Regions from separate parts of the Streptomyces sediminicola genome, predicted to be linked through region 2. Evidence: riboswitches for the same ligand, from Rfam matches in the RefSeq annotation. Region 2 holds a riboswitch; each other region holds the start of a gene.

The links. Region 2 has a riboswitch for cobalamin ahead of VM636_RS02140 ((2Fe-2S) ferredoxin domain-containing protein). Riboswitches for the same ligand answer to the same signal wherever they lie in the genome.
Region 1: linked by a shared signal. The riboswitch ahead of VM636_RS06340 (hypothetical protein) and the one ahead of VM636_RS02140 ((2Fe-2S) ferredoxin domain-containing protein) in region 2 are both predicted to bind cobalamin.
Region 3: linked by a shared signal. The riboswitch ahead of metE (5-methyltetrahydropteroyltriglutamate--homocysteine S-methyltransferase) and the one ahead of VM636_RS02140 ((2Fe-2S) ferredoxin domain-containing protein) in region 2 are both predicted to bind cobalamin.
Region 4: linked by a shared signal. The riboswitch ahead of VM636_RS01330 (ABC transporter substrate-binding protein) and the one ahead of VM636_RS02140 ((2Fe-2S) ferredoxin domain-containing protein) in region 2 are both predicted to bind cobalamin.

The regions. Positions count from the first base shown of each region.
Region 1 is NZ_CP144555.1:1,502,109-1,507,160, reverse strand. Features, by position in the region: gene VM636_RS06350 (ATP-grasp domain-containing protein) at 1-639, opposite strand, end outside; gene VM636_RS06345 (cysteine synthase family protein) at 636-1,658, opposite strand; gene VM636_RS06340 (hypothetical protein) at 1,655-2,557, opposite strand; cobalamin riboswitch at 2,765-2,907, opposite strand; gene VM636_RS06335 (ferric reductase-like transmembrane domain-containing protein) at 3,187-4,173, shown strand; partial or broken gene VM636_RS06330 (thiamine pyrophosphate-binding protein) at 4,172-4,378, opposite strand; gene VM636_RS06325 (sulfurtransferase TusA family protein) at 4,519-4,830, opposite strand; gene VM636_RS06320 (MFS transporter) at 4,827-5,052, opposite strand, start outside.
Region 2 is NZ_CP144555.1:461,424-466,475, reverse strand. Features, by position in the region: gene VM636_RS02155 (MFS transporter) at 1-54, shown strand, start outside; gene VM636_RS02150 (sugar O-acetyltransferase) at 211-792, shown strand; gene VM636_RS02145 (TetR family transcriptional regulator) at 803-1,360, shown strand; cobalamin riboswitch at 1,875-2,004, shown strand; gene VM636_RS02140 ((2Fe-2S) ferredoxin domain-containing protein) at 2,065-2,478, shown strand; gene VM636_RS02135 ((2Fe-2S)-binding protein) at 2,488-3,219, shown strand; gene VM636_RS02130 (siderophore-interacting protein) at 3,233-4,054, opposite strand; gene VM636_RS02125 (SMI1/KNR4 family protein) at 4,115-5,052, opposite strand, start outside.
Region 3 is NZ_CP144555.1:6,629,116-6,634,167, forward strand. Features, by position in the region: gene metE (5-methyltetrahydropteroyltriglutamate--homocysteine S-methyltransferase) at 1-2,159, opposite strand, end outside; cobalamin riboswitch at 2,342-2,532, opposite strand; partial or broken gene entE (2,3-dihydroxybenzoate-AMP ligase) at 2,866-3,069, shown strand; gene VM636_RS29205 (antitoxin) at 3,181-3,441, opposite strand; gene VM636_RS29210 (metalloregulator ArsR/SmtB family transcription factor) at 3,525-3,872, opposite strand; gene VM636_RS29215 (GAF domain-containing SpoIIE family protein phosphatase) at 4,371-5,052, shown strand, end outside.
Region 4 is NZ_CP144555.1:277,357-282,408, forward strand. Features, by position in the region: gene VM636_RS01315 (thioesterase family protein) at 1-590, shown strand, start outside; gene VM636_RS01320 (hypothetical protein) at 787-957, opposite strand; gene VM636_RS01325 (zinc-binding dehydrogenase) at 1,015-2,013, opposite strand; cobalamin riboswitch at 2,310-2,501, shown strand; gene VM636_RS01330 (ABC transporter substrate-binding protein) at 2,543-3,574, shown strand; gene VM636_RS01335 (iron ABC transporter permease) at 3,571-4,671, shown strand; gene VM636_RS01340 (ABC transporter ATP-binding protein) at 4,668-5,052, shown strand, end outside.

The sequences.
Region 1 (5,052 bases), 1.0 Mb from region 2:
GACGCCCAGCAGGCGGGTGGTCCCGGCCCAGGTGAGGGTCTCGGCGCTGTAGACGGGGCCGGGGAAGTAGGGCTCGGCGAAGAGCCGTCCCTTCAGCGTCCGCCCGGCCGACGCGGCGAGGGCGGCGTCGAGTTCGGCCTCGTCGCGGACGAGCCAGACGTTCTGGCTGCCGGTGCCGGCCGTGTCCTTCAGGATCGCGGGCAGGCCGGTCTCCTCGACCAGCAGTTCGCGCAGCCCGGGTCCGCCGGCGAGGGGTTCGACGGCCCGGCCGCGGCTCAGCCCGGCCCTGTGCAGCAGGTCGCGGACGGCCGCCTTGTCCCGGGTCAGCCGCAGTACGGCGGGGTCGAGACCGGGCAGGCCGAGGCGGGTGGTGAGTTCCGCGCCGGCCAGGGTCCAGGTGTCGGTGGAACTGATCAGCCCGCGCGGGTCCGGGACGCGGCGCAGGACGTCCGTCATCCCCTCCACGTCGAAGGTGTCGGTCTCGACGACGTCCAGGGCGTCCGCGTCCAGCCGGCCCAACTCGTAGGCGTAGCAGGCCGGGTCGCGGGTGAGCAGCACGAGCCGTTCGCCGAGGCGGTCCGCGGCGCGGACCAGGTGGCCGAGTCCGAAGGTGAGGGATTCCAGGCAGACGACGCTCACGCGGCCGGCTCCTTCCACCGGGGCGGGCAGGCGGCCCGCCGCCAGGGCATCGTCGACCAGGGCATCGTCATCTCCTCGGGGGTGGTGACCTCGGCGGGTTTGAGCGCCGCCGGGTCGAGGGCCTGGGCGTGCCGGGCGAAGACCCGGTCCACGTAGCGGTGTCCGGTGTCGGCGCCGATCACCAGGTGCAGCCGGTCGGGGTGGCAGCGGGCCTCGTGGGTTGCCGCCAGGTAGCCGGCGCCGGTGGACAGCCCCGCGAAGACGGCGTGTTCGCGCAGCAGGGCGACCGAGCCGGACATGGCGTGGGTGAAGTCGAGCCAGTGCAGGGTGTCGTAGAGGTGGTGGCGGACGTTGTCGAAGACGATCGACGAGCCGATCCCGGCGATGATCGCCTCGGGGTCGTGGTGGTCCTGGCTGCCGAAGGTGATGCTGCCGAAGGGCTGCACGCCGACCAGCCGGACCGAGGGGTCGCTCGCGCGCAGGCGGTCGACGAGGCCGCCGGTCGAGGCGCCGGAGCCGACGCCGCCGACGACGGTGAGGGCGCGGCCGGGGAAGGCGGCGGCGATCCGGTCGGCGACCTCGTGGTAGCCGAGGCAGTGGACGTCGTCGTGGTACTGGCGCATCCAGTGCCAGTCGGGGTGTTCGGCGAGGAGTTCCCTCACCCGCCGTACCCGCCGCTTCTGGTCGAGTTCGAGGTCGCGGGACGGGGCGACCTGCTCGACAGTGGCGCCGAGGATCTCCAACTGGGCCCGGGTGGTGGCGTCGACGGTGGTGGACGCCACGATGTGGCAACGCGTGCCGTACCGGTGGCAGGCGAGCGCGAGGGCGTACGCGTAGATGCCGCTGGAACTGTCGATCAGGGTCTGTCCCGGGCGGACGGTGCCCCGCTCCAGCAGCCGGCGGACGGCGGCCAGGGCCGAGTAGACCTTCATGGACTCGAACCGGAGCAGGACCAGGCCGTCGGTGAGCCGGACCAGGTCGGGGACCTTCAGGGCGTCGGCGATGTGGGGGTGGATCACCCGTAGCCTCCTGGGACGAATGAGCACTGGTGGCCGAGCGAGCGGAAGAACGCGCGGAGGTCGCGTGCCAGGGCGGCGTCGGGCCGGCGGCGGAAGAGATAGCCGACCAGGGAACCGGTGTGGGCGACGAAGACGCCGTCGGCGCCGAACCGCTCCCGCCGCTCCAGCAGCGGGGCGAACGTCGCCTTGGGCAGGACGCGTTGGGACAGCGCGGCGCTGGTGGTGGCGGCGCGGGCGACGGCGGCGGGGTCGCCGGAGGCGAAGCCCTTCAGCAGGTCGGCCAGGCACTGTTCGTACTCCGGGCCGTGCCGCCGGTAGTGGGCGAGGAGCAGGCCGGTGACGGCGGCGGTGTCCACCGTGCCGGGCTCGGTGAGGTAGGCGGTGTGGAAGCCGATGCCGGTGCCCAGGCGCCGCACCACCCGGTGGCGGCCGCTCAGGTGGAGCGCGAACTCGTCGAGGAACACGCTGTCGGAGCGCTCGATCCGCGCGAGGACGCGGACCACGACGTCGTCGTCGTACGGCAGGCCGAAGAGCCGGAACAGACAGCGCAGCGTCGCCACGATGTCGGCGGTCGAACTGGCCATGCCCACCCCGACCCGCAGTTCGGAGCGGGTGCTCCAGCGGCCCGGCGGCAGGGTGCGGCCGTAGTGCTCCAGGAAGAGCCGCGCCGCGGTCGCCGAGCGTTCCCCGAGGGGCGAGGGGCCCGGGGGGACGGTACCGGGGGTGAAGGTGGTCCACGTGCGCAGGCCGACCGGGAAGGACACCAGCGCGATGTCCGGGTCGGGGCCCGCGCGCAGGGGACCCTGGTACAGCTCGCCGAGGGTGCCGTGGCAGACGCCGACGACCCCGGTGCCCGGCGGCGGTGCCGGTGCCGCCTCGTGCCCGGCGGGCGTCAGCACGGCCCGTCCCGCTCGCCCCGCGCGGGGGGTGCCCCGTCGCGCCCGGCGCGGACTCGCGTGATCACGGACGGCTCCTCCTGTCGGTTCCTGACCCCGCACCGACCGGGAGGAGACGCGGCCCCGCGAAGACGCCGCCGCCGTCCGTACCGCCAACCCAGTCCACGAGGTCGCCGCACCCACCCGTGCCGGTGGCACGGGCGCAGTGGCAGGTCTTCGGACTCGTGGGCGCGCGCCGGCCGCGGCGTCCACCGCGCGCCGGCATTCCTGGCCGGCGGACCGGTGCGCCCGGACGGCGTCCGTTCCCACTCACCGCTGCGGGACAGTCCCGGAATCGCACCGGGTTCCCTCTTGCGTCACGCCGCCGCTCCGCCGTGGCGGGCGGCCGGCGCGAACCGACTGCGTCACTCAGGGTAGGAGGCGCCGTGACGCTGCGACAGGGGGTGTCCGCGGGTTGTCCTGATGTGAGGGGTAGGAGCGGTGGCGGGAGGGGGGAGGAGGGGCGTCCGACCAGATCAGGCGCTCCCTCTGGCTGGAAGGGGGCTCAACGCGACCGTTCTCCTGGGCCACACTGGTGCACCGCAACCTCGTCCGCGCCAACCCATCGGTGACCAGTGCCGGGAGGCCACGGCATGCTTCCAGACGCGACGCCCGAAGCGGGCGGCACGACCACCCCGCCGACCCGCGGCCGGGGGGCCGCCGAGCGCGTCACGCTCCGCGCCGACCTGCGGGCCGCGGTGCCCGACGCGAGCGCGGCGGTGCTGGTCACGGCGGCGGTCTTCGCGTTCTTCTGGGCGCGGATGGAGGCGGGCACCTCGTCCACCGTCGCGGTCATGCCGTTCATGGACGACGCCCGCACCTACTGGATGTACCTGCTCAGCCAGGCGTTCGGCTGGTCGGGGCTGCTGTGGGCGTGGGGCACGGTCATGCTCGGCCTGCTGCTGTCGGGGCCGCGCCCCGCCCGGCTGCCGGTCTCGCGGCAGGTCCTGGAGCGCTGGCACCGCACCACCAGCCTGACCACGATGGCCCTGATGTTCGCGCACGCCCTGATGTTCGCGGCCGAACTGGTCCGCTACGAGGCCGGGCTGGGATGGGCCGCCCGTCTGTGGGCCGGGTTCGCGGACAGTTTCGTCCCCGGCTGGTACGACTCCGGCACCGGCCGGGTCGCCATCCCCATCGGCCAGGGCGCCCTCTACCTGGCGATCCCCCTCGGCCTGCTCTTCTACGTCCGGCACCGCATCGGCCCCAACACCTGGCGCCGGCTGCACCGGTTCGTCATCGTCGTCTACGTGCTCAGCGTGTGGCACACCCTCCTGTACGGCACCAACGTCTGGTACGGCGAATGGCCGCGCACCGTGCTGTGGCTGCTGCAACTGCCCGTCGCCGTCCTGCTGTCGGTGCGGCTGCTGCGGCCGGCCAGGCGAGGCGAGCGGCTCGGGTCCCCGGTCCGGCGCGGGGACGGCTCCCTGCCGGGCTGGGTCCTGCGCGCCGCGGGCCGGGCCGCCGCCGCGGCGGTCGTGATCGGCATCCTCGCCGTGGTCCTCTCCGGCCACGACGGCGGCCGGGACCGCACCGTGGACGCCCCGGCGACCGCCCCGCACGCCCCCGAGACGGAATGACCCGGCCGGAGAACTTGGTGTAGCCCACCGCCTGGAAGGCGGCCATCTCCTCGTGGCGGGCCTGGACGAACTTCGGCTGGTTGTCCGCCCGTCCCCAGGCCGCCAGCAGCCCGGTGATGCCGTCCCCGGCGTAGGCGAAGACGTGGTCGACGTCCCAGTCGCGCAGTCGTCGCAGGACGTAGTCGGACACCTTCGTGCCGGTCATGGCGGCTCCCTGTCTGGTCCGGTCGGGTCCTGCGGACTCGGCGGGCGGCCCCGGTGCCCCGGGACGGGTCGGTCACGGGGCCGGGCGGCAGGACAGTGTCGGGGTAACCGCGTGCGGCCGGGGAAAACGTCCCGGCCCGGTCAGTGGGGGCCGGTGTGCCAGGGGGCGTCGGGGCGGGTGGGCCGGGGGGTCGCGGTGAGACGCAGGGCGTGGACCGGCGCGGAGGTGCCGGGGACGGGGCCCAGGTAGTGGTGGCCGGTCATGTGGCACCAGGCGGGCAGGTCGAGCGGGGCGGCCGGGTCGGTGGTGACGACGTGGACGACGGTGCCGGGCGGCGCGCCGTCGATCTCCGCGCGCAGCCGCAGCAGCAGCGTGACGCAGAGCAGTCCCGTGCCGTCGACGGTGATGCCGGGGGCCGCCGCCGACGGGTCCCCGGGCAGCGGCGGCGTCATCGGCGGTACGCGGTCACGGCCACGGCCGGCAGCAGGGCGAGGGAGAGGACCCCTCCGGTGAGCGCGAGGACCGGGTAGCCGGCGGCGGCGACCACCAGGCCGGACGCCATGCCACCGGTCGCCCCGGCGAGGGCGATGGAGACGTCGACCAGGCCCTGCGTCTTGGCGCGGGTGGCCAGCGGCACCGCGTCCGTGATGATCGCGGTGCCGGAGACCAGGCCG
Region 2 (5,052 bases):
GCCGGGCTCCTGGTCGTGTCCCTGGCGGGGGTGCTGCGCACCCGGCGGCCGTGAGGTCAGGGTCGTGAGGTCAGGGGAGTGAGGGCGGGCGCGGGTGGGGCGGGCCGGGGCCATGACGGGGGGAGCGGGGCGGGTCGGCCGGAAAGCCCACGGCGGACGACTCGCGCGGCGAGGGTACGTACGTACACTCCCGGGTGTACGGTCGTACGCATGCCGACGGACCACTTCGCCGGGGACCCGCGCACCCAGCTCGAACGCATGCGTGCGGGCGACCTCTACCTCGCCGACGACCCCGAGATCGCCCGCATGCAGCAGCGGGCGGTACGGCTGGCCGCCCGCTACCAGGCCGCCTTCGCCGAGGACGCGGACGCCGCCCGGCCGCTGCTCGCCGAACTCCTCGGCTCGCTGGGGGAGGAGGCCCAGGTCCGGCCGCCCCTGTACGTCGACTACGGCACCCACATCAGCATCGGTGCCCGCACCTTCGTCAACTACCAGTTGACTGCGCTGGACGTCGCCGCCATCACCATCGGTGAGGACTGCCAGATCGGGCCCAACGTCCAACTGCTCACACCGACCCATCCGTTGGAGCCGGGGCCGCGCAGGGACAAACTGGAGGCCGCCCGGCCCATCGTCATCGGCGACAACGTGTGGATCGGGGGCGGCGCCATCGTGCTGCCCGGCGTCACCATCGGCGACGACTCCGTCGTGGGCGCCGGAGCGGTCGTCACCAAGGACGTGCCGCCCGGTGTCGTCGCCGTCGGCAACCCGGCCCGCACCGTCCGGACCCTGTGAGCCCGCTGCCGTGGCCACCGGACACACCGACCCCCAGCGCCGCGAACGCATCATCGCCGCCACCCTCGACCTCATCGCCGAGGAGGGCATCGCGCGGGTCTCCCACCGGAGGATCGCCCAGCGCGCCCAGGTGCCGCTGGGGTCCATGACGTACCACTTCAACGGCATGGACCGGTTGCTGCGGGAGGCGTTCGGCAGGTTCATCGACCACATCGTCGCCGTCTTCGACGCCCACCTCGACGGCGTCGCCGACCAGGACCATGCCCGCGAGGCGGTGGCCGACCTCGTGCACGCCCTGTCGGAGGGCAGCAGGCGCGACCTCGTCCTCACCCAGGAGCTGTACACCCTCGCGGCCCGCTCCCCCTCCTACCGCGAACTCACCCACACCTGGATGCGGCACAGCCGGGTCCGCCTGGAAGCGCACTTCGACCCGGACACGGCCCGCCAACTCGACGCCCTCATCGAGGGGCTGACCCTGCACCGGGCCCTGGACCGGGAACCGCACGACCGTGCCCTGACGCTCGAAGCCGTCACCCGGATCACCACGCGGGGCGGTCCGGCCACCTGAGCGGGACCGGGCCCGCCGCGGAACACACGGGCCCGCTGAACCGCCCGTGCGGCATGGTCCTGACCGCCGTGCCGCACGGGCTCCCTCCCCGAGCCCGCCCCGGCGTGGGATGTGAGCCCCGGGACGGTCGGGAGGGTGCCCGGGGCGGGGCGGGGCGGGGCGGGGTGGGGTGGCGCGGGGCGCGTGCACCGGGCCGGGCGTGCGTCCCCAGGGCCGGACTTCCGTGCCGGGCCGGGAACCGGGCGGGGTCCGGGCGTGCGCCCCGAGGTTGGTCTGCCGCGCCGTGCCGGTCCGGGCGTGCGCCCCGAGGGGCGCCGGGCCGGGAACCACCGCGGGCCGGTGTGCGGAAGGAACCGGGCGCGGGTTCGGGTAGGGCACCCCGGGCCGGAAGCCACGCCGGACCACGGTCCCGCCGTGCTCGGCCCGTCCCGTCCCGCCGGTACGGCTCGCCCATCCGGATGACGCGGAGCCGTACCGGATGCGAGGATGGCCCGCGACAAGGCGACGGCGAACCGAGGAAGCCGGTGGAAATCCGGCGCGGTCCCGCCACTGTGATCGGCGAGCGGACCCCGTTCGAGGCCACGGCCCGCACACCCGCGGGCGGGAAGGCCGGGGCGAGCATCGACCCGAGAGCCAGGAGACTCACGCGGTCGCCCCTCCACGGACGCCGGGGCGGATCTCCCCGGGGAGAGGACCGATGCGCCATGCCCGCGTCACCCGGCGAGGCGGCCCCCGCCGCCCACTCCGCCTCCCGCACGACCCCCTCCACCGCCTACGGCGCCCCGCCCTGCCGGGTCGTCGTCTGCCGGGACTGCTGCTGCGGCACGCCCAAGGTGAGCGGCGACCACGCCGCACAGACCGCACGCCTGCGCGCGGAGGTCCCCGTCCGCGTCTCCACCTGCCTGGACGTCTGCGACCAGGCCAACGTCATCGTGGTCCAGCCCTCCGCCGCCGGCCGCGCGGCCGGCGCCCGCCCCGTCTGGCTGGGCCTGGTCAACGACCCGTACGCCACCGAGGACGTCCTCGCCTGGATACGCGCGGGCGGCCCCGGCATCGCGGACCGCCCCGAGATCCTCGACCTGTACGCCTTCACGCCGCCGCGCCGCGCGGCCCGTTGAGGCCGCGCCGTGTCCGCGTCCCCGCCCGCCGCCGCCCGCGCCGACGAGGCGAGCGTGACCGCCGCCCTGGCCGACGTCGCCCGGTACGGCGGCTTCTTCGCCCTCACCGTGGGCGGCCCCGCCGAGGGCTGGCACCCCGTGGGCGCCGCCTACGCCCGTGGCTTCGCCGACCTGGCCCGCGCGGTCGCCGAGCGCCACCGCGCCCCGGAACCCCGCGTCGGCCTCTCCATCGCCCACCTCGGACACGTCGCCCGGCTGTGGTCGCCCGCCCTGGCCTGCACCGTGGTCCACGGCATCGTCCCGGACCTCACCGCACTGCAACGCGCCGACGACGGGCCCGCGCTGCGCCTGCCCCGCGCCGCCGGCTGGCACGCCGCCGCCCTCCCGGACCCCGCCGGCGCGCTCGCCGGCCAAGTCCACGCCCACCTCCGGGCCTTCGCCGCCGGGCCGCACCCGCGCATCGCGCACCGCCTGCTCGACGGCAACGCCGCCTCCGCGCTCGCCGAGGCGGCCCGCGCCCTGCTCGCCGCCCATCCCGGCCTCCGTGGCGTGCTCGCCGCCCTCACGGCCGACCTGCTCGGCAGGCCGCCGCTCACCGGCACGGGCCGGCTCGCCGGGGCGAACCTCGCCTTCCGCCGCCGGAGTTGCTGCCTCTACTACCGGGCCCCGGCGGGACGCCCCTGCGGCGACTGCTGCCTGACCGCGCCGCACGACACGGCCCGCGCGGAGGACGGCACGTGAGGGAGGCCGGGGATCAGGCGGCCCGAGCGGTCGCCTCGTGGCGCCAGAAGCCCGAGAAGGTGATGCGGTCCTTCGGCAGACCGAGCCGGTGCAGGTGGCGGCGGCCCTCCGTGGCGAGGGTCGACTCGCCGACGACGAAGGCGTACCCGGCCGCGTCGGCGGTGGTGAGCCGGCGCAGCGCCCCGAGAGCGGCGGCCCCGGGCACGGAACGCCGGTCCTCCCGCACGATCCAGGACACGGCGACCCCGTCCGGCCCGCCCAGCGGACGCCGGTCACCCTCGGTGGGGACCTCCTGGATCACGCGGCCCACGGTCTCGCGGGGCAGGGAGCGCAGGATGCCGGCGGTGGCGGGCAGCCCCGTCTCGTCGGCCACGACGACCACCTCGGACGCGTCGGGCGGGCAGTCGAAGAGGACCCCCTGGTCCAGCACGGCCAGCGCGTCCCCCGGCCGGGCGGCGCAGGCCCAGATCGCCGCCCGCCCCTCGATCTCTCCGGTCGGCCCGTGGTGCACCACGAAGTCGATGTCCATCTCCGCCGCCTGGGCCCGGAAGCCGGCGACCGTGTAGTTGGCGCAGTGCGGGCGCTCCTCCTCGGGGATCGCCAGATACGGCTGCCACCACGCCGACCCGGTGAACTCGGGCAGCCGCAGTCGCCGCTGGTGCGGAAGCCGGAGGAAGAGCCGGAACCAGTGGTCGTACCCCAGCCACGCGAACTCGCCCAGTCGCTCACCGCCGACGGTCACCCGCTGCAAGGACGGCGAGACGCGCTCACTGCGCAGGACACGGGCACGGAACATCCGGGGATTCTGCGGCACCAACCGCCGACTCTTCGCCATGAGGTAAGGCTAACCTAACCCGTGCTCGATGCCGCTTGCCGGGCCGAGGACACCGGGTCCTCACCGGATGCGGGCCACCGCGTACCCCCCCTCGCCGTTCGTCTGCTGGCTCCAGGCGCGGGTGGTGAACGTGTGCAGCCGCCCTCGCGTCAGCGCGTGACGCGGCAGGCCGACGCCGAACTCCCCGGCCACCGCCGCCAGCAGCGCACCCTCCGCCGCCTTGGCGCTGGCGACGTCCGCAGCGTCCTTCGCGTCACCGAAGTGGTGGTCCGGGTCCAGCGCCTCCGGTATCCGCCCGCTCCGCCGGACCGCACCGTCCTCGTACGTGAAGGCGTACCGCTCGACCCCGCCCTCCGCCACCGACAGGTGGAAGAACGGTGACCTGCCGACGACCTTCAGCCCGCCCCACACCACCACCGCGCGCATGCCCGGCCCGGCGCCCGCGACCGGGGAGACGATCGGCCGGCCGTCGAAGGGGAAGGGCTCGCCGTCGAAGGCGAAGCTCCACCCGGGGCCGGCCCGGCCGACCGCCACGAGAGCCCGCTCCTCCCAGGGCGCGAACGCCCGTTGACGCGGTCGCTGCCTCATCCGTGCCTCCTGGAGGGGCAGGGGCTCACTCAGCACGGCGTCCCCGTCCGCGAGGAGACCGGGCAACTCGTCCGGCTCCGCCCCCTCCACCAGCACGAACCGGTACGCGGTGAGGTGGTTGCCCGGGGCCGGCTCCGCCAGCCACGCCAGACCGCCCGGATCGGCCGCGGGCGCCGGAGCCGGGACCCGCCCGCTCTGCCCGCCCCTCGGGGTGGACAGCAGCTCGCGCCCCCGCTCCGGGGTCAGCAGCGGTCCGAGCAAGGGGTCGGCCAGCCACCCCAGCGGCGCCAGGTGGTCCGGGCCCAACGGCTCCCACCGGGGCACGGCGCCCATCAGCGTCCGCCACGCCCGGTCGCCGTCCCCCCACCGTGCCAGCTCCCGCGCCCGGTCGACCGCCTCGCCGAACGGTC
Region 3 (5,052 bases), 6.2 Mb from region 2:
GCCACCTCCTCGGTGTCCGGCACCCGCGGGGAGTGGATGTCGTAGACACCGGGGCCGGCCTCGCGCGGATAGCCGTGCGCGGCGAGTTCGCGGGCCACCCGCATGTGCGAGCGGGCCGCCTCCAGGCTGATGACGTCCGCGTCGAGATCGTCGATGGCCCGCACGACGTCACCGAACTCGGCGTAGCACATGTGCGTGTGGATCTGCGTGTCCGGCCGCACCCCGCTCGTGGTCAGCCGGAACGCCTCCGTCGCCCAGGCGAGATAGGCGGGGCGCCCGGCGGCGCGCAGCGGCAGGGTCTCGCGCAGCGCGGGCTCGTCGACCTGGATGACCGACGTCCCGGCCGCCTCCAGGTCCGCGACCTCGTCCCGCAGGGCGAGGGCCACCTGGCGGGCGGTCTCGCCGAGCGGCTGGTCGTCCCTGACGAAGGACCACGCGAGCATCGTCACCGGACCGGTGAGCATGCCCTTGACGGGACGGCCGGTCAGCGACTGGGCGTACGTCGTCCAGGTCACCGTCATCGGCGCGGGGCGCGCGATGTCACCGGCCAGCACCGGCGGGCGCACGTACCGGGTGCCGTACGACTGGACCCAGCCGTTGCGGGTCGCCAGGTAGCCGGTGAGCCGCTCGGCGAAGTACTGCACCATGTCGTTGCGCTCGGGTTCGCCGTGCACCAGCACGTCGATACCGGCCTTCTCCTGGAACGAGACGACCTCCCGCACCTCGGTCCGCATCCGCTCCTCGTACTCGGGCCGGCCGATCCGCCCGGCCCGCAGGTCGGCGCGGGCCGTCCGCACCTGCGTGGTCTGCGGGAACGAGCCGATCGTCGTGGTCGGCAGCAGCGGCAGGCCGAGGCGGGCGCGCTGGGCGGCGGTCCGCTCCGCGTAGGGCAGGCAGCGGCGCCCGTCGGCGTCGGTCACGGCCGCGGCGCGGGCGCGCACCGCCGGGTCCCGGGTGATCGGCGAGTCGGCGCGGGAGGCCAGGTCGGCCCGGTTGGCGGCGAGTTCGGCGGCGATGGCGTCGGTGCCGTGGGCGAGGCCGCGGGCCAGGGTGACGATCTCGGCGGTCTTCTGCCGGGCGAAGGCGAGCCAGCGCAGGATCTGCGGATCGATGTCCCGCTCGTCGGCGGTGTCCAGCGGCACGTGCAGCAGGGAGCAGGAGGCGGAGACGTCGACCCGGCCGGCCAGGCCCAGCAGCGTGCCGAGAGTGGTCAGTGAGCGGGCGAGGTCGTTGACCCACACGTTGCGGCCGTCGACGACGCCCGCGACGAGCCGCTTGCCCGGCAGCCCGCCCACGGCGGCGAGATCGTCCAGGTTGCCCGCGGCGGCCTCGGCGAAGTCCAGCGCCAGCCCCTCGACCGGCGCCTTCGCCAGCACCGGCAGCGCGTCCCCGAGCCGGTCGAAGTAGGAGGCGACCAGCAGCCGGGGCCGGTCCTCCCGTCCGCCGAGGTCGCGGTAGGCCCGCCCGGCCGCGTTCAGTTCGGCCGGCGTGCGGTCCTGGACCAGGGCGGGTTCGTCGAGCTGGGCCCACGCGGCGCCCGCCGCGCGCAGGTCGGCCAGCACCTCGGCGTAGACGGGCAGCAGCCGGTCCAGCAGGGTGAGCGGGTCGAACCCCTCGGCGACGCCGGGCGCGGGCTTGGCGAGCAGCAGGTAGGTGACCGGTCCGACCAGGACCGGCCGGGGGGCGAGGCCCTGCGCGAGGGCCTCGCGCACCTCGGCGACCTGCCGGGAGGAGTCGGCGGTGAACACGGTGTCGGGGCCCAGTTCGGGCACCAGGTAGTGGTAGTTCGTGTCGAACCACTTGGTCATCTCCAGCGGCGCCACCTCCTGGGTGCCGCGGGCCATGGCGAAGTAGCCGTCCAGCGGGTCGGCGGCGACGGCGGCACGGTGCCGTTCCGGCACGGCACCGACCATGACGGTGGTGTCGAGCACGTGGTCGTAGTACGAGAAGTCGCCGGTGGGCACCTCGTGGATGCCGGCCTCGGCGAGTCGCCGCCGGTTGTCGCGGCGCAGTGCGGCGGCGGTGGCGTGGAGGGCGTCGGCGCCGACGCGGCCCTTCCAGTAGCCCTCGACCGCCTTCTTCAGTTCCCGGTTCGGGCCCTGACGGGGGTAGCCGTACACGGTGGCCCGTGCTGCCGCGGCTGCGGACTCGGTGGTCACGGAGATCTCCTTCGCGAGATGGATCCCTGAGGTCCCGGCGACGGGACGAGTGCGCGAAGGGGTGACGGACCGGACGGGACGACAGCACGCCGGTCCGCCGCGCTCGTCCGTCTGGTGTGTACGCCGACCCGCCCTCGAGGTCACCGGGATGTCCGGGCGCGCGGGGTGCGCGCTCGGGCAGGTGGCAGGTCTTCGGACTCGCGGGCACGTCCTTCTCGGTCACCGAGGAGGACACCTACTGACCGTCGCTTCCCAGGCCCTTCGGCCCAGTGCTCATGACGGCGGTCGTTCCCGCTCACCGCTGCGGGGCAGTCCCGGATTCCCACCGGGTTCCCTCTTGCGACGCATCCCGCCTGGCGGACGGGGCGAACCAGCTGCACCGCCCACCCTAGACGCCCACGCCCTTGGGCGGGCGACACGTCCGCCATGCGGATGGCGGCGTGGACACCCGCCGGGCACCGGTGCCGCCCCACGGCGTCGTGCGGAAGGTGCGGTGCGGCCCCCGCCCCGGCGCGGCAGACGGTTCCCCGGCGGGACGCCGCGACGGCCGGGCGGATCCACGCCACCGGGTCGCGGGACGGTCGCACGCCGCCGCCCGGGACGGGCGCCGCGGCTCTCGCCGCCGGGCCCGCGACCCCGCCCGGCGGGGGCGGTCCGCCCCGCGTTCAGGCGGGGGCCGTCGCCGGCGCGGCCACCGGACCACCTCGAACCCGCCCCCCACCTCGGCGAACGCACCTGCGCCTACGTCATCCTGCGCTCCGGCGCCGAACGGCCCCGGCCGGTGGCGATCACACGCTTCGTCCACGAACGGGGGCCGGCCGCGTACGAGGTGCCCGACCGCGTCGCGTTCGTGACCGAGTTCCCGCGGACCGGTGTCGGCAAGGTCTCCCGGAAGGACCTGCGGGCCGCGCCCGCACCCGACCCGCACGCCGGACGCCCCGCCCGCCGCACCGCCTCCTCCCGGACCTCCGAACAGCCCTCGGGCCCGGGAGCGGGAGCGGCGCGACGGGGGAGCGGCCGGTCAGGACTTCTTCTCGTCCTTGCCGTCCTTGTCGCCCTTCTCGTCCTTGTCGCCCAGCTTCCCGACGAAGTCCTGCGCCTTGTCGACCGCCGTGTCGATCTTGTCGCTGTGCTTGCCGCGGGTCTTGCCGTCGACGAACTCGCCGACCTTCTCCAGTCCGTCCGAGATCTTGTCGCCGTGCGTGCCGGCGACCTCCTCGGCCTTCTCCTTCAGGTTCTTCAGGGCGTCCTTGTCCTTGAGGTTCTTCAGCGCGTCGAACATGCCGGCCTCGTGTCTCCTTCACTCAACTGCCTGGTGGAAGCACGATTTTACGGTGCGACGGTGCCCGGTATGCCCCGCAGCGGTCAGGACGGCGGTTTCGCCCCGGTGTCCGTGCGCAGGTCCGCCAGCAACTCGGCCTGCCCGGCCAGCACCCCGGACAGGATGGTGCGGGCCACCGCGAGCAGTTCGGCGATGTGCGGACTGGTCAGCGAGTAGTACACGGTCGAGCCCGCCTTGCGCGACACCACCAGGTTGGCCCGCCGCAACACCGCGAGCTGCTGCGACAGGTGCGCCGGCTCGATGCCCACCTCCGGCAGCATCTCCGCCACCGCGTACTCCCGCTCGCTCAGCAGCTCCAGGACCCGGATGCGCGCCGGATGACCGAGCGTCTTGAAGAACTCGGCCTTCAGCTTGTACAGCGGAGTGCTCATCGCCCTGCCGCCCTCCCGGCGCCCCCGCGGGTCCCCGACCGGCGGCTCCCGGCTTCCTGCATCCCACCGCTCCTCAGCACCTCGTCACCCGTCCCCGCGCCACCGCGGCTGCCCGCGCCCCGCCCGGGAGGGACCCGCGTCCCTCCGCCGCGACCTGCGCGGTTGCCGAGATTAGCAATTCCGGGTCCCTGACGGAGCCGCCCCCGGCACCGCCCGCACCGGGCCCCGGGCCGGTCCGGGAGGGGCTGCCCGGGGGAGCGGGGAGCCGCTGGGCCGTTCGGGTGCCCGCGGTGTCCGTCCGGCCAGTCGGCGGGCGGCGGGGCGGACCCGCGGTTCAGATGGCGGAGAGACCCGGACGCCGCGCCCTGACCACGGCGCCCGGCGGGGCACCCGGAAACGGACGGCGGAAGCGAGGCAGCGGTGACGGAGCGGGATGGACGGCAGCCGCCGGACGCGGACGACGGTCCCCACGGGGCGGGCGCGGACGACACGCCCTACATGTCGATGCTCGACCTGCCGCTCAGCTCCGACCTGGACCGCATCGGCGAGCAGATGCACGCCCTGGCCCGCGCCCAGAACACGCTCCAGGAACTCCTCAAGGCGGTCGTGGACATCACGGGCGACCTGGAGCTGGCCACGGTGCTGCGCCGCATCGTGCGCACCGCCATGGACCTGGTCGGAGCCCGCTACGGCGCACTCGGCGTCCTCGACGAGGAGGGCCGCTACCTCGCCGAGTTCATCCCGCTCGGCCTCACCGCCGCCGAACTGGGCGACCTCGGGGGCGTCGAACTCCCCCGGGGGCGGGGCCTGCTGGGACACCTGATCCGCCACCCCGAGCCGCTGCGCGTCGACGACATCGCCCGCCACCCGGAGTCCGCCGGTTTCCCGCCCGGCCACCCTCCCATGCACACCCTGCTCGGCATCGCCATCAGTGTCCGCGGCCGGATCTACGGCAACCTCTACCTCTCCGAACGGCGCGACGGCCGCCCCTTCGACCGGCACGACGAGGGCGTGATCCGCGCCCTCGCCGGCACCGCCGCGGTCGCCATCGACAACGCCCGCCTCTACCAGCGGGTCCGCAAGAGCGCCGAGCAGTTCCAGCGGGCGCTGCTGCCCCGCCTGCCCGACCTCACGCCCTTCGCCGCCGGGGCCGCCTACCGCCCGGCCAGCTTCCCCGCGG
Region 4 (5,052 bases), 180 kb from region 2:
GGCGGCTCGCGCTCGACGAGTGCGAGACCCGCGTGGAGGTGCTGCGCCCCGGCCGCACCATCGAACTGGTCGAGGTCACGGTGGTGATCGGCGGCCGTGCGGTGGTCCGGGCACGGGCGTGGCTGCTGGCCACCCTGGACACCGGCGCCGTCGCCGGCGGCGGGGACGACCGGCTCGCCGACCCGGCGTCCCTCGCGCCGTGGGACATGGCGTCCCGGTGGCCCGGCGGTTACATCGCCTCGCTGGACGTCCGGCCGCTCGCCGAGCCGCTGCCGGGACGCACCACCGCGTGGATCTCCACGGGGCTCGACCTGGTCGCCGGGGAGGCGGCGAGCCCGCGGGCGTCCTTCGTCACGCTCGTCGACACCGCGAACGGCATCGCGGTGCGGGAGTCGCCGACGGAGTGGATGTTCCCCAACGTCGACCTCACCCTCCACTTCCACCGCGCGCCGCGCGGCGGCTGGACCGGCCTGGACACCACGGTCGTCTTCGGGCCGACCGGCCAGGGCATCACCAGTACCGTCCTGCACGACGTCGACGGCCCGGTCGGGCACGCGCAGCAGATACTGACCGTCCGCCCGCAGCCCTGAGCGGAGCCGGGTGAGGCGAAAGCCTTTACGGAATTCCGCGACGTATTCCGACGCCGAACGCGGGCAGGGGAATCCGGCGGAAATGCGGGGCGCCGGGCAGGAACAACGCCGGGGCATTTCCCGGACGACGGGCGGAGCGGGCCCACCGGACGATCGCCGGTGGGCCCGCTCCGTTCCTCGCTCGGTCTGTCCGCGTTCACCAGCGGTACCAGCGCCCCCGGCGACCGCCGCTGCCCGCCGGGCGCACGAGGAAGCCCAGCAGCCACACCACGAGGACGATGACGGCGATCCACCACAACGCCTTGAGGGCGAAACCCGCACCGAAAAGAATCAGGGCCAGCAGAAGAACGAGAAGCAAGGGAACCATCTTTTATCCACCTCCGCTCCTTCGAGTGCCCGCACTTCGCGCCCATACGCCGGGAAATCACGGGACAAGGATCAGACGGCCCTTCACCTCACCGTCTTCCAGCCGCCGGTGGGCCCGTGCCGTCATCGACAGCGGCAGGCGGTCGGCGACGCGCGGGCGCCAGGGCGTCCCGCGCAGCAGGCGCACCACCTGCCGGGCGGCGCGGGCGAGGTCGTCGGTGGTGGCGTTGCTGAGGGCGAAGCCCACGATGCTCGCGTCCTTGGTGTAGAGCCGGCCGAGCGGCAACGGGGCCGCGGCGCCGCCCAGTCCGACCATGGCGACGAGCCGGCCGCGGGGCGCGAGCAGGTCGACGGCGTCGGCCGGGTCGGCCCGGCCGGAGGTGTCGAGGTGGACGTCGCAGCCGTCGGGCAGGGCCGCGCGCAGCCGTTCGCCCAGGCCGGGGGCGCGGTGGTCGAGGACCTCGGCGGCGCCGAGGGCGCGTACCGCGGCGGCGTCCTCGGCGCGTGCGGTGGCGATCACCCGGGCGCCGGCCGAGGCGGCGAGGGCCACGGCGGCGCCGCCGACGTTGCCGGCCCCGCCGCCGACGTACACGGTCTCCCCCGCCGTCAGCCGCCCGTGCCGGAAGAGCGCCAGCCAGGCCGACGCGGCCGGGTGGGCCGCCGCCACCAGGTGCTCGGGGTCGAGGTCGGGCGGTGCGGCGTAGAGCCGGTCGGCGGGGACCGTGGCGTACTCGGCGCAGGCGCCCTGCCGGCCGGCGTGGCCCAGGCTGTTGCACCACACCCGGTCCCCCGGCCGGAAGCCCACCGCGCCGCTCCCGGTGGCGGCCACCTCGCCGACGAGGTCGCGGCCGACGACGAACGGGAACGGCAGCGGGGTCGGGTAGGCCCCGGAGCGTACGAAGGTGTCCACGGGGTCGACGGCCACGGCCCGGACGCGGACCAGCACGTCGGTGGGCCCGACGGGCGGGACGGGCAGCGGCCCGTGACGGATGCCCTCCGCCGGGCCGACGGAGTCGATGTACGCGGCCCGCATCTGGGCGGGCACGGTTTCGGCCATGCTTCCTCCTCCGACGCCCCGCCCTCGCGGTCCACGCTCTCACGTACCCACCGGCGACGGCTCGCCTCCGTCCGCCGACCACGCCGATCCGGCCCCCGCGGCTGAGGGCTCGTGCGCTGTGCCCGCCGCCCCGGCGGCCGGCGGTGCGGGCCGAGCACCGCGCGGACGAGGGCGGTGTCGCCCGGTCCGCCCCTCCCGCCTCCGCCGCCGCTCCCGCCCGGCCCCGGAAGACGGTCGGCAGGCGGGGCGGCGGGTTCCCGGCCGGGAGCGGGAAATCGCGGTCCCGGCGCCTCGCCGTCACCTGAGGGAACGTAGGATCGTCGGGTCATCGCCGCGACGGGAGACAGGAAGCCGGTGTGAATCCGGCACGGTCCCGCCACTGTGACCGGGGAGTGCAACCCTTCGACATGCCACTGCGCGCCGCGCGGGAAGGCGGGGGGAACGTCGATCCGGGAGTCAGGACACTGGCCTGTCGCGGGCCCGTTCCGAGGAGCGCGGACTCCCCAGGAGGCTTCACGTGTATTCCGGCATGCCCCCTTCCCTGCGACCGCCGTCCCCCGCCAGGCGGCGCCGCCCGGCCCGCGCCGCCGGCGCACTCGCCCTGGCGGCCGTCCTGCTCACCGCGGGCTGCGGCACCTCCCCCGGCACCGGCGGGGACGCGAAGGCCACGGCGTCCGCTCCGGCGGGCTTCCCCGTGACCGTCGACAACTGCGGTGTCACGACCACGTACGACAGACCGCCGTCCCGCGCGGTCACCATCCACCAGCACCCGGCGGAACTGATGCTCTCCCTCGGGCTGAAGGACCGGATGGTGGGCACCGCCTTCCCCGACTCCGCCGTCCTGCCCGAACTGCGGGAGGACTTCGCGTCCGTCCCCGAACTGGCCAAGCGGGAGCCGTCCTTCGAGGCGATCCTGGAGGCGGAGCCCGACTTCGTCTACGGCGGTTACGGCAGCGCGTTCGCGGAGAAGGAGGGCCGCTCCCGCACGGCGTTCGCCGACGCCGGGATCGACACCCACCTCAATCGCGAGTACTGCGGCCGGGACAAGGTGACGATGGAGGACACCTACGAGGAGATCCGCACCATCGGCCGGATCTTCGGGGTGTCCGAACGCGCCGACCGTCTCGTCGCCGGCCTCCGCGCCCGCGTGGACGAGGCCGCCGCCGCGGTCCGGGACGCGCCCACCGTGCCCGTCTTCGTCTACGACAGCGGCGACAAGAGCGCCTTCACCGCCGGCGGCAAGGGCCTCGGCACCGACCTGATCCGGCTGGCCGGCGGGAAGAACGTCTTCTCCGACCTGGACGAGGTCTTCGGCGACGTCTCCTGGGAACAGGTGGTCGAGCGCCGGCCCGAGGTCATCGCCATCTACGACTACGCCGGTGCCGGCAGCGTCGAGCAGAAGAAGGAGTTCCTGCTGTCGCAGCCCGCGCTCGCGGACGTGCCCGCGGTGCGCGAGAAGCGGTTCGTGGTCCTGCCGCTGACCGCGACGCTCGTCGGGGTCCGCTCCGCGCACCTGGTCGAGGACCTGGCCCGCGGGCTGCACCCCGCGAGCTTCCGGTGACGGCTCCCGCCCCGCGGACCCCCACCACGGCCCCCGGGCCCGTCCGGCACCCCGGCCGGACGGGCCTGGCCGCGACGGTGGCGGTCCTCGTCGTGCTGCTGCTGGCCTCCCTGACGGCGGGGCTGGCGATCGGCTCGGTGCGGGTGCCGCCCGGCCAGGTCTGGGGCATCGTGACGCACGCGCTGGGCGCCGACTGGGGGGCGCCCGACTGGACGCGGGCCCGGGAGACGATCGTCCTCGACGTCCGGGCGCCGCGCGTGGTCCTCGGGGCCGTGACCGGCGCCGGGCTCGCGGTGGTGGGCACCGCCCTCCAGGCGCTGGTGCGCAATCCGCTGGCCGAGCCGTACCTGCTGGGCGTCTCCTCCGGGGCGTCGCTCGGGGCGGTCTCGGTGATCGTGTTCGGGATCTCCGTCTTCGGTGCGGCGTCACTGCCGGTCTCGGCGTTCGCCGGCGCCCTGGGCGCGCTGGTCCTCGTCTACGCGACCGCCCGCACCGGCGGACGCATCACCTCCGTACGGCTGGTGCTCTCCGGAGTGGCGATCGCCGCGGTGCTCACCGCGGTCCTGAACCTGCTGCTGCTCACCTCCGGCCGGGGCAACGAGGCCCGCGCCGTGCTCGCCTGGACCCTCGGCGGTCTCGGCGGCGTCGACTGGGGCACCCTCGCCCTGCCGAGCGCGGCCCTGCTGGTGGGGGTCGGCGTCCTCATGACGCAGGCCCGCAGCCTCAACCTGCTGCTGGCCGGCGAGGAGGCCGCCACGACCATGGGCCTGGACGTGGCGCGGTTCCGGGCCCGGATGTTCGTGCTGCTCTCCCTGGTGACGGGCGTGCTGGTGGCCGCGGCCGGGCCGATCGGCTTCGTCGGCCTGATGCTGCCGCACGTGGTCCGGCTGCTGGTCGGCGGCGACCACCGCCGGGTACTGCCGACGGCCGCGCTCGGCGGCGCGGTCTTCCTCGTGTGGGCCGACATCGCCGCCCGCACGATCGCCGCGCCGATGGAGATCCCGGTCGGTGTGCTCACGGCGCTGTGCGGGGGCCCCTTCTTCCTGTGGCTGCTGCGCCGGGACGCCCGGCGGCACCGGGAAGGGGGTGCCGGGTGAGCGCCGCCGACCTCCGCGTCGAGGGCGTCACCCTCACCGCGGGCGCCCGCCGCCTGGTGGAGGACGTGTCCCTGACCGCCCGGCCGGGCGAGACCGTCGGCCTGGTCGGGCCCAACGGCAGCGGCAAGTCCAGTCTGCTGCGCGCCGTCTACCGGGTGCTGCGCCCCGGGGCGGGCCGGGTCCGCGTGGACGGCGCCGACGTGTGGTCCCTGACGGTGCGCCGGCTGGCCCGCACGGTGGCGGCGGTGGTCCAGGAGGGCGGCGCCGACTTCGACCTGACGGTGCGCGAGGTCGTCGCCATGGGCCGCACCCCGCACCAGCGGCTGCTGGCCGGGGACACCGCCGAGGACACCGCGTTCGTCGACCGGGCGCTCACGGCGG